3 regions of the Rhodococcus sp. Z6_132 genome follow, and region 2 is predicted to be linked to each of the others. Evidence: riboswitches for the same ligand, from Rfam matches in the RefSeq annotation. Region 2 holds a riboswitch; each other region holds the start of a gene.
The links. A riboswitch is a leader RNA that binds a small molecule or an ion and turns the genes downstream of it on or off. The one in region 2 is predicted to bind S-adenosylmethionine.
Positions count from the first base shown of each region.

Region 1: it holds a riboswitch for S-adenosylmethionine, as region 2 does, so the genes downstream of both, AC3YO9_RS07385 (hypothetical protein) here and AC3YO9_RS00490 (putative leader peptide) in region 2, are expected to answer to the same signal.
Region 3: it holds a riboswitch for S-adenosylmethionine, as region 2 does, so the genes downstream of both, AC3YO9_RS07595 (cupin domain-containing protein) here and AC3YO9_RS00490 (putative leader peptide) in region 2, are expected to answer to the same signal.

Region 1 is NZ_JBYUNP010000002.1:161,566-164,816, reverse strand. Features, by position in the region: gene AC3YO9_RS07390 (acyltransferase family protein) at 1-1,202, opposite strand, end outside; SAM riboswitch class IV at 1,372-1,483, shown strand; gene AC3YO9_RS07385 (hypothetical protein) at 1,489-1,920, shown strand; gene AC3YO9_RS07380 (Na+/H+ antiporter) at 1,929-3,251, opposite strand, start outside.
Region 2 is NZ_JBYUNP010000001.1:99,047-102,297, reverse strand. Features, by position in the region: gene AC3YO9_RS00500 (ABC transporter permease subunit) at 1-39, opposite strand, end outside; gene AC3YO9_RS00495 (ABC transporter substrate-binding protein) at 36-1,019, opposite strand; gene AC3YO9_RS00490 (putative leader peptide) at 1,161-1,244, opposite strand; SAM riboswitch class I at 1,274-1,369, opposite strand; gene AC3YO9_RS00485 (SRPBCC family protein) at 1,451-1,933, opposite strand; gene ppk2 (polyphosphate kinase 2) at 1,983-2,810, opposite strand; gene lhgO (L-2-hydroxyglutarate oxidase) at 2,868-3,251, opposite strand, start outside.
Region 3 is NZ_JBYUNP010000002.1:205,809-209,059, reverse strand. Features, by position in the region: gene thpD (ectoine hydroxylase) at 1-237, shown strand, start outside; gene AC3YO9_RS07600 (GAF and ANTAR domain-containing protein) at 428-1,207, shown strand; SAM riboswitch class IV at 1,291-1,402, shown strand; gene AC3YO9_RS07595 (cupin domain-containing protein) at 1,463-1,972, shown strand; gene AC3YO9_RS07590 (hypothetical protein) at 2,099-2,299, shown strand; gene AC3YO9_RS07585 (matrixin family metalloprotease) at 2,361-3,251, opposite strand, start outside.

The sequences.
Region 1 (3,251 bases), on a different contig from region 2:
AGTACTCGGGTCGCCACGCCGGTGCTGGCGTCTCGCCAGTAGCGGTGACCGCGGCCCGGCCCACGATCCTTCACTGCGAGAACACGCTTCTCCACGAGGTGCCAGCTCGCGGCAGCGCACCCGGCGGCGACCGCGAGGGTCAGCAGCGAGAAGGGCAGGTAGCCCCACCGGTGCACGCCGAGGTAGGCCAACACCTGCGCGACGACGAACCCGTAGAGATAGATGCCGTAGGAGTAGTCGTTCGTTGCACCCACCTTGCGGAGCGCAGCGGGAAGGCGTGCCGCGAGCCACATCAGGAAGTAGGCCAGGGCGGGGTAGCCGAGCAGACCGAACCAGCCCAGAAGCACGGTGAGCACCACCGTGGTTCCACAGACCGCGGCCAGACGGTCGTCGAGCGGGATGCGCTTGGAGTACAGCGCGAGACAGGCGCCGTACAAGAAGATCAGCGGCAGCGTGACGTGGTAGCGGTCGCCGAAGTACGAGCCGAGCACGTGCGCGTGGGCGGGAAGCTCCGTGCGGATCACCTGCATGGCGAGGAAGACCGCGGTGAGCAGCGGCACCAGGAACTTCGCCCGGCCCAGGGCCCCGAACAGCACGAACACGCCAATGATGAGGTAACACGTCCACTCGTAGGTCAGCGTCCACACCGACCCGTTGAAGACCGACATGTGGACCGTGTCCCCGTAGGGCGTCGTCCCCGCAAAGATGTCGTAGATGCCCCACGTGTTGATGGTGAGGTCCCAGTTCGCCTTCAGGTAGGTGGCAGGGCCACCGTCAGCTCTCTGGAAGTAGCTGGCCAGGTCGTGGCCATCTCGAATCCAGATCAGCGGGCCCACGACCAGTGCGCTGACCAGGAGCACACCCCAGAAGGCCGGCAAGATGCGCAGCGCCCGGTGCCAGAGGTACCGCACGATGTCGCTTCCGGCACCGCTCTTGGTGATCAGGTAGCCACTGATGGCGAAGAACCCGAGCACGGCCATGGCGCCGAGGTTGTCCTGACCGCGGCTCCACCGCAGCATCGGGTCCTCACCCCCGCCGAGGGGGAAGGCGTGGGAGAAGATGACCAACGAGGCGAGAACCAGCCGGATGATGCCGAGCGAGTTGTCGTGTCCGCCCAAGCCCTCGCTGAGCGATGTCCGTCGTTTGCCGGACGCCAGCACCAGCGCATCGGTCTTGACGGGACTCATCTCGGAGACTGGCACCCGGGCAGCGTAGTGCCCAGACCGTGGCGCCCGAATGACCAGTTGGGCACCGCCACTCGTGTCGCCGACAGCGACCTCTCCAGCCTGGCGTGCATCGTGACGAGTCGCCACTGCGGCGAGCGTCGAGGGCGAACCCGTTGTGTCGGCGTTCGGCAGTACAGTCCAGCCCGTTCCCGAGTGACAGCGCCAAGCCCTGCGGCTGGCTGTCCAGCAACCCTCTCCCCCGGGGTGCTTCCGCAGGAAGAACAGGGCCGCGCACCCGGTGCGGCCAAGGATGGGATCGGAGATGACGGTGATGCGCAACGTCGAGCTGCCAGGTGTGGGACCGTGCCGGACGTACCGCAGCGGACACCAGCCGCACTGGATCATGGCGCGGCAGTACCGCTCGCGTGGCCGCTGGGCGACGGTGGTGGGCTTCGACGGCGACCACGTGCTCATCGAGTGCCGCGACGGCTCGCTGCTGCGGTGGTGGCACCACCACCCTGGGCGGCTGCGCGCCGCCGTGGGAACGCACGGGCCGGCCGTGAAGATCGTGCGCGCAGGCACGGTGCTGCAGTGCGCGGGGCTGTGGTTCCCCTGCAGCAGCGACGGCCCCACCCCGTGCCTGCTGGAGCCACCCGGCGCCACCGAGCCGGTGTCGGCGCTGGTCGATCCCGGCGCGACCGAGCTGCAGCTCGTCACGCTCGACGGCGTCGCGGTCACACCCTGGTGGGCCTGAGCCAACCGCTAGTCCAGCGGGTCGACACCGGCCAGGCGCAGCTCCTCGATGTCGAGCCGCGCCTGCACCCGGCGCGCCACGGTGTCGTCGATGACCCCGTCGCGGCGCAGCTGGTTCAGCACCTCCCGCTTGCGCTCCATCAGCGCGAGCCGCAGCCGCGTGTACTCCTCGTTGTGGGTGCGTGGCGCGTCGCGGGCGACGGCGAGCGCGGCCACGGCGTCGGCACTGTTGGGCGACTCCTGGGCGGACGCCTCGAACACCTCGCTGTCGCGGTCCGCCTGCTCCGCGGGCACCGGAGTCGTGGCGTCGACCAGGCGCAGGTGCTCCTCGTAGTCGCGGATCAGTCGCACCCGCACCTCCTCGCTGGTGCCGTGCTCGTCGGCCAGGGCGGGCAGGGCGGCCACGGCGGTGGTGGTGATCGCGTGCTCGGCCAGCCGCAGCTCGGCAGCATGGGTGGCATCCTCCGGCAGGTGGGCCCACCGCACCACCGCGGGCAGCGCGGGACCCTGCACCAGCAGCGTGAGGAGCACGACCCCGGCCGCGACCAGGGTGATCTCGTCGCGGGCCGGCAGCGGTTGCCCGTTGTCCAAGGTCGCGGGCACCGACAGCGCCAGGGCGAGCGAGACCGCTCCGCGGAACCCGGCGACCGCGCTCACCACCCGGGCACGGTGGGTCATCCGCCGCGCGCGCTGGGAGGGCCGGCGGTCGAGCAGCCGGATCAGCAGGACAGTGGAGGTCTGGAAGAGGAAGCGGACGAGGATCAGCCCCAGCCAGACGGCGACCATGGTGACCAGCAGCCGCGCCACGTCGCCCGCCTCCAGCTGGTGGGCCACGGCCTGCACCTCCAGGCCGATGAGCACGAAGAGCGCGCCGTTTAGCACGTAGGACCCCAGCGGCCACGCCGCCTCGGTCTGCCGACGTGAGGCCGCCGTGGTGATGCGACCCGAGTTGAACGCCAGGATGAGCCCTGCGACGACCACGGCCAGCACCCCGGAGGCCTCGATCAGCTCGGCCAGCAGGTAGGCGACGAACGGGACGAGCAGCAGCGTGAGATTGATGGCCCGTGCCTCGCGCAGCGGCCGCATTAGCAGGTAGGCCAGGCCGGCGACCGCGGCGCCCACGGTGATGCCGCCGAGGTAGGAGAGCAGCACCCGGGCAGTGATGTCCAGCGGTGAGTAGCGCCCACCCACCGCCACCCCCACGGCGAGGGCGAAGACCACCAGGGCGGTGCCGTCGTTGGTGAGGCTCTCGGCCTTGAGCAGCATGAAGTTGCGGTGCGGCAGGGTGCGTCCCAGCCCGGCCACGGCGGTGGCGTCAGGCGGGGCGACCGC
Region 2 (3,251 bases):
CGCGGGAGCCGCCGGCGGGCGCACCGTCGTGGCGGTCACGGCTGGGCCGCCGTGACGTCGGCGTTGAACCGGTCGTCGAAGAAGTCGCGGACCTTCGGTGCGGACGGGATGAGCTTGACGGCGGCGAAGCGGTCGGCCAGCTCCTGCTGGCGGGCGATCACCCGGTCGTCGATGGGGATCGCCCTGCCCCGGGAGGTGTCGAAGGTGACGGTGGCCACCGCGGCCGGGAGGTTGGTCAGCTGGGAGTAGACCGGCACCCACTGGTCGGGGTGCGCCGCGGCCCAGGCGCGCGCCTTGACCAGCCGCACCAGGAAGTCCTTGATGGCCGCCTCCGTGGTGGGGTCGGCCAGTGCCGCGGTGGAGGCGACGGTGTAGGTGTAGCCGGTGGACAGCGTGGTGCCGTCGGCCACCACCTTCGCCCCGGCGCTGGCGATCGCCACCGCGTAGTAGGGGTTCCAGACCGCCCAGGCGTCCACCTGCCCGGCCGCGAACGCGCTCTGGGCGTCCGGCGGGGCGAGGTAGCGGACGGTGACGTCGTCCTGGGACAGCCCCGCCTGCTGCAGCAGCCCGATGAGCAGGCCGTGCGAGCTGGAACCCTTGGCCACCGCCACGCTCTTGCCCTTGAGGTCGGCGGCCGTGCGGATGCCGGTGCCGTCCCGGGTGAGCAGGAAGTCGTTGGCCTTGTCGCGCTCCTCCACCGAGACGATCCGTGCCTCGATGCCGGCCGCCTGCGCCAGCACCGGCGGGCTGTCGCCCACGCTGCCGAGGTCGATCGCCTTGGCGTTGAGTGCCTCCAGCAGCGGCGGTCCGGCGGTGAAGCTGGCCCACTCCACCTTGTACGGCAGCTCGTCGAGCTGGCCGGAGACCTTGAGCACCGACTGCACCGACTGCACCTGGTCGCCCACGTGCAGGGTCACCCCGGACAGGTCGATCGAGCCGTCGGCGGCGAGCACCGGGGCGGGTGGCTCGTCGGCGCTGCAGCCGACGAGGACGACGGACAGGACGGTGGTGGCCAGCACGGAGAGTGCTCGTCTTCGGGACAGGGGGAACGACATCGGAGGCCTTTCGGGCGCAAGAGGGCAGCGCCGGCCGCCACGGGGCGGGGCGCAGGAAGGGGTGCGAGCAGGGGCGCGCTCAGCGGCGCAGGGCGATCAGCCGGGTCAGGCGGTGCCGGGCCGACAGCTGGCGCCGGCGGTGCGGCACAGGTCGACGTGCCGCCGGCGCGAGAAGGCGGGTCGGATCATGCTCGGGGTGGGCAGGGCCGGCACAGTTGCCTCCATCGGTCCTGGCAGTAGCACCCACTCCCGCGTGCTGCGGGGGGTTGCTGCGACGTCGACGAGCCAGGTCTCTCGGTCGCTCTGGATGGTGTGGCGCAAGGCTAGCGAGGCTGGGCGGCGGCAGACAACGAATCGGCTCAGCGTGAGCCGAACCCCAGGGTGGCGCAGCGCGCCTAGCCGGCAGCGACGGCGGGCTGCTCCACGGTGCGGGCCAGGATGCCCAGCGTCGCGCGCAGCCCGGCCTCCGGGATCACCGGGAAGACGCCCTTGTCGCGGAAGCGGTCGTCGATCTCGCTCCAGTCGTAGTACGAGGTGACCAGGGTGCCGCCCTCGCGGGCCTGGAGCCGGTAGCCGTAGAGGTGCCGGATGGGCGGCTGGATGGTGCCGGAGATCGTCCACTCGATCAGCTCGTCGGGCACCAGGGCGGTGATGATCACCGTGACGTCGTACTTGCCCATGGGGAAGTCGTTGAGCGACTCCCGGTCCATGTGCACCAGGAACTCGTCGCCCACCGCGCGCACCGCGTCGCCCTCGGCGGACTGCAGCATCCCGGAGCTGTCGATGCGCACGTGTCCCTGTGGGTCACACAGCAGCGCAAACACGTCCGCGGGGGACGCGGCCACCTGCCGCTGGACCTCGAAGCGCTCCGTCGTCATGGTGCCCACCCTGGCACGGCCGGGCGCTGGCCGCCGTGGGGAACCCGGGTCACAGGGCGGGGAAGGCCCGGTTGACCACCTCGCCCTGCTCGTAGACGTCGGCGGCGGGACCCAGGATCAGCGGGTCGGGCCGGCCCACCAGCTCGGCGTCCTTCTCGTCGTAGTCGAACAGGCTGAGCACGTGCCGCATGGCGGCCAGCCGGGCCCGCTTCTTGTCGTTGCTCTTCACCACCGTCCACGGCGCCCACTCGCTGTCGGTGTAGAAGAACATCGTCTCCTTGGCGTCGGTGTAGGCGTCCCACTTGTCGATGGACTCGAGGTCGGTGGGGGAGAGCTTCCACTGGCGCACCGGGTCGTTGGCCCGCTTGGCGAAGCGGCTGCGCTGCTCCAGGCGCGACACCGAGAACCAGAACTTGACCAGGTGGATGCCCGAGCGCACCAGCATCCGCTCCAGCTCGGGGGCCTGGCGCAGGAACTCCCAGTACTCGTCGTCGGTGCAGAAGCCCAGCACCCGCTCGACGCCGGCCCGGTTGTACCAGGACCGGTCGAACATGACGATCTCCCCGGCGGCGGGCAGGTGGGCGACGTAGCGCTGGAAGTACCACTGGGTGCGCTCGCGCTCGGTGGGCTTCTCCAGCGCCACCACGTGCGCGCCGCGGGGGTTGAGGTGCTCGGTGAACCGCTTGATGGTGCCGCCCTTGCCCGCGGCGTCGCGGCCCTCGAACAGGATCACCAGCGGCAGCCCCACGTGCTTGGCCCAGACCTGCAGCTTGAGCAGCTCGATCTGCAGCAGCCGCTTCTGCTGCTCGTACTCGCTGCGCCGCAGCTTGTCGGCGTAGGGGTAGCCCTGGCGCCAGGTGTCGGTGTCGCTGGTCATGCCGACCTGACTACCACGACCGCCGCCACGATGACGGTTCGCCGGGCCCCGCGGTGCTCAGGCCGGCTCCGCGGCCAGGCACTGCTGGGCCACGTGCCGCCCGATCGGCAGTGCGGCAGTGGCGGCCGGCGAGGGGGCGTTGAGCACGTGCAGGGTGCGGGCGGTGCGCTGCAGCAGGAAGTCGTGCACCAGGGTGCCGTCGGGGCGCACGGCCTGGGCGCGGATGCCCGCCGCGTGCGGCTGCAGGTCGGCCAGCTCCAGCTGCGGGCAGTACGTGCGGGCCGCGGCCAGGAAGGCCCGCCGGGAGGCCGAGCCCAGCAGCTCCCGGGCCCCGGTGCGCACGTTGCGCCGCGCCAGGTTCCAGAACCCGGCGTAGCCGAGGACGTCGCGGACGTCGGCCAGGTCCACGCTGCCCCGGCGGTACCCCTCCCTGGCCAGCCC
Region 3 (3,251 bases), on a different contig from region 2:
ACCCCCGACGACGCCAGCCTCGCCACCCTCACCGCGGCCGGCGGCATCAGCCTGCTCACCGGTGCTGCGGGCTCGGCCACGATGTTCGACTCCAACTGCATGCACGGCTCGGCGAACAACATCACCCCGTACCCGCGGTCCAACCTGTTCGTCGTGTTCAACAGCGTGCAGAACCGCCTGGTGGAGCCGTTCGCCGCGCCGGCCCCACGGCCGGAGCACATCGCCGCGCGGGGGTGAGTCGGTCCCCAGCCGCACCCTCGTCGACCAGCGCGGGCACCATCGCTTAAAGTTTCACCTGTCTGGCCCGTGCGGGCCCGACGCGGTCCAGCCGTCGGGCCACCCTTGTCGCTGAGGGTGTTCCGTGGGCCGCGCGCCCACTGCATCCTCGTGGATGGCCGCCTGTGCGGCCGCAAACGGGAGCACAACCATGAGTGACACCCCCAGCGCCGCTGGGCGTCCAGCACCGAGCGTGAGCCAGGCTGGCGCTGTGGAGGTGCCCAGCCCGGGCCCCGCGCGCGAGCTCATCGCCGCGATCCACGAGCTCACCCGGATCGTGGTGGGCGAGAAGCCGCTCGACGAGGTGTTCGCCCAGGTGGTCCAGCTGGCCCGGCAGGAGATTCCCGGCGCCGACGAGGTGTCGGTGACCATGGTGGACGGGTCGGACCCCACCACACCGGCCGCGACGGGCGAGCTCGCGTGCACGCTGGACGAGCGGCAGTACTCCACGGGGCAGGGTCCGTGCCTACAGGCGGCCACCACCGGAGAGACGCTGCACATCCCGGACATGCAGGCAGAGCAGCGGTGGCCTGAGTACACCCCCTTCGCCGCGCGCAACGGCGGGCTGAGCTCGCTGTCGGTACCGCTGCCCGTGCAGGACACCACGGTGGGCGCGCTGAACATCTACGCCCGGGGGGTCGACGCCTTCGACGAGCACAGCCGCGAGCTGGCCGAGCACTTCGCCGGCTACGCCGCGGTGACCGTGCGCAACGCCAGCCTCTACACGGCCACCACGACCCTGGCCGAGCAGATGCAGGAGGCCATGCAGTCCCGCGCGGTGATCGAGCAGGCCAAGGGCATCATCATGGGCGAGCGCCGGTGCAGCCCCGACGAGGCCTTCCGGCTGCTGTCCAAGGTCTCCCAGGACGCCAACCGCAAGCTCCGCGACGTGGCGACCGCGCTCGTCGCCCAGGCCTACCAGTCGTCCTAGTCCGAGCTGCCTGGACGTCTGCGCTGCGCGCCCGGCGGAAACCGCTTGACAAAGTTGACCAGTCCGGTCGACTATTGGTGCCAGGTCATGAGCGCCAGCGTCAAGCCCCGGCTCGCTGGCCGGCAACCCTCCTCCGCGGTGGGGTGCCCCGGGTGAGGACCAGGCTCCGGCGAGGTGTCGGAGCAAGCGCGGACCCCCGAGTGACGCACGCTCTCTCTCGGGATCTCTGGGGTCCCTGAGCGGAACGAGAACGCCGTGACCACCACCCTGCTGTCCCGCCCCGCCGCTGCGGCGGCGACCGAGACCCCCACCACGCTGCGCCTGGCCACCCTGGTGCGGGGCATCGCCGCCCAGCCACACCTGTGGCGCGACCAGGTGCGCTTCTCCACCCGGGAGCGCTGCTGGTCCCGGCTGGAGTCACCGGCCGGGGTGGACGTCTGGCTGCTCACCTGGACCAGGACGCAGAGCACCGACCTGCACAGCCACGGGCTGGCCAGCGCCGCGCTGACCGTGGTGCAGGGCACGATCACCGAGGTGCGCCCGGACGGCCGCGGTGGGCTGCACGCCGACCGGCTGGGGGTGGGCGGGCTGCGCACCGTCACCACCGGCGTGATCCACGACGTGCGCACCGAGCGGGACGAGCCGGCGGTGAGCATCCACGCCTACTCCCCCCGGCTCACCGAGATGACGTTCTACCGGCTGGAGGACGGGCTGCCCGTCGCCGACCGCACGGTGCTCACCGACGAGCCGGAGGTTGACGCCTGAGACCTGCCGGTGGGCCGCGCCCGGGGGTGCAACCGGTCACATCCCGGCGATCAAGGCCCTCTGAACCGCCCTGAACAGGGCATTCTTGGGCACACACCCCGCTCGGGGTGGTGAGGAGGACCGGCGATGAGCACCTCGTCAGGACGCGGCGGTCCCTGGATGACCGCGACGATGCAGTACTGCAGCGGCTGGCGCACCTCGGCCTCGGCCGGGTTGCAGCGCCGGGCCAGCACCCCGCGCCGCGTGCGCCGCACCGTCAAGGCCCTCCGCGCCGTGGATGGGCCGTCTGCAAGTACCACCAAGCGCGCCGCCGACCGTCGTCGCTAACCGCTACCAGGTGCTGCTGCTCAGCCCCCGCCAGCAGCAACACCCGGTCAGCAGCACCCGGTCAGCGGAAGAAGCTGAGGAACAGCGCCACCAGCCAGCTCCAGAAGTCCAGCCACGGGTTCGACGGCGCGGGGGCCACCGGCGGTGCCGGCTCGCCCGCGCACGGCGCGCCGTCCAGTCCGCCCGCGGCCCGGCCCACCCGCTCCAGGCCCTTGCGGTCGCCCGCGGCGAACCCTGGGGTGGCGGCACCGCTGACGGTCGGGTTCATCACCTGGCCCGGCGTGCTGGTGTGGTCCAGACCGATGGCGTGGCCCAGCTCGTGCAGCACCAGCCGGCCCCGGGTGGACGACGCGGCCGGCCCGAACCCGGGCGCCAGCTGCGGGTACGTGCGGCTGTCGAGCACCACGAACCCGGACACCACCTGCCACGGGGTCGCCTGCGCGGCACCCGGCGGGGTGTACGACCAGGTGGTGACGCCGCCGACGCCCGCGGCGCCGCCCATGCCGTTGAGCAGGCTGGACGTGTCCGGACCCGTCCCCGGCGCGGCCCAGGCGATCACCAGCGGCGTCCTGGGGTTGGCCGGCGTGCCGTCGAAGCCGTGGCCGCGCTGCGGAACCACGTCGGTGGTGCCGGTGTACACCAGGTTCAGCCCGGACTCCCGGCGGACGATGTCCACGGCCGCCGCCACGTCAGCCTCGGCCGTGGGACCGCCGTTGCGCGGGTTGACCTGGTACGGGATGGGCTCGCAGGGGTTCCAGCGGATCACCGTCCCGTCCGGGTTGTGGTGCAGCGCGTAGCCGTCGTAGCTGACCGAGGCGGCCCCGGTGGTGGTGACCGGCGCCGGGTCCGGCGCCACGGGCGCGGGTGCCGACGAGGCCACCGTGGCACCGGAGGCCATCAGCAGCGCCGTGGTGGCACCGGCCAGCGCGAGCCCGCGGAGGCGAGGAACGGT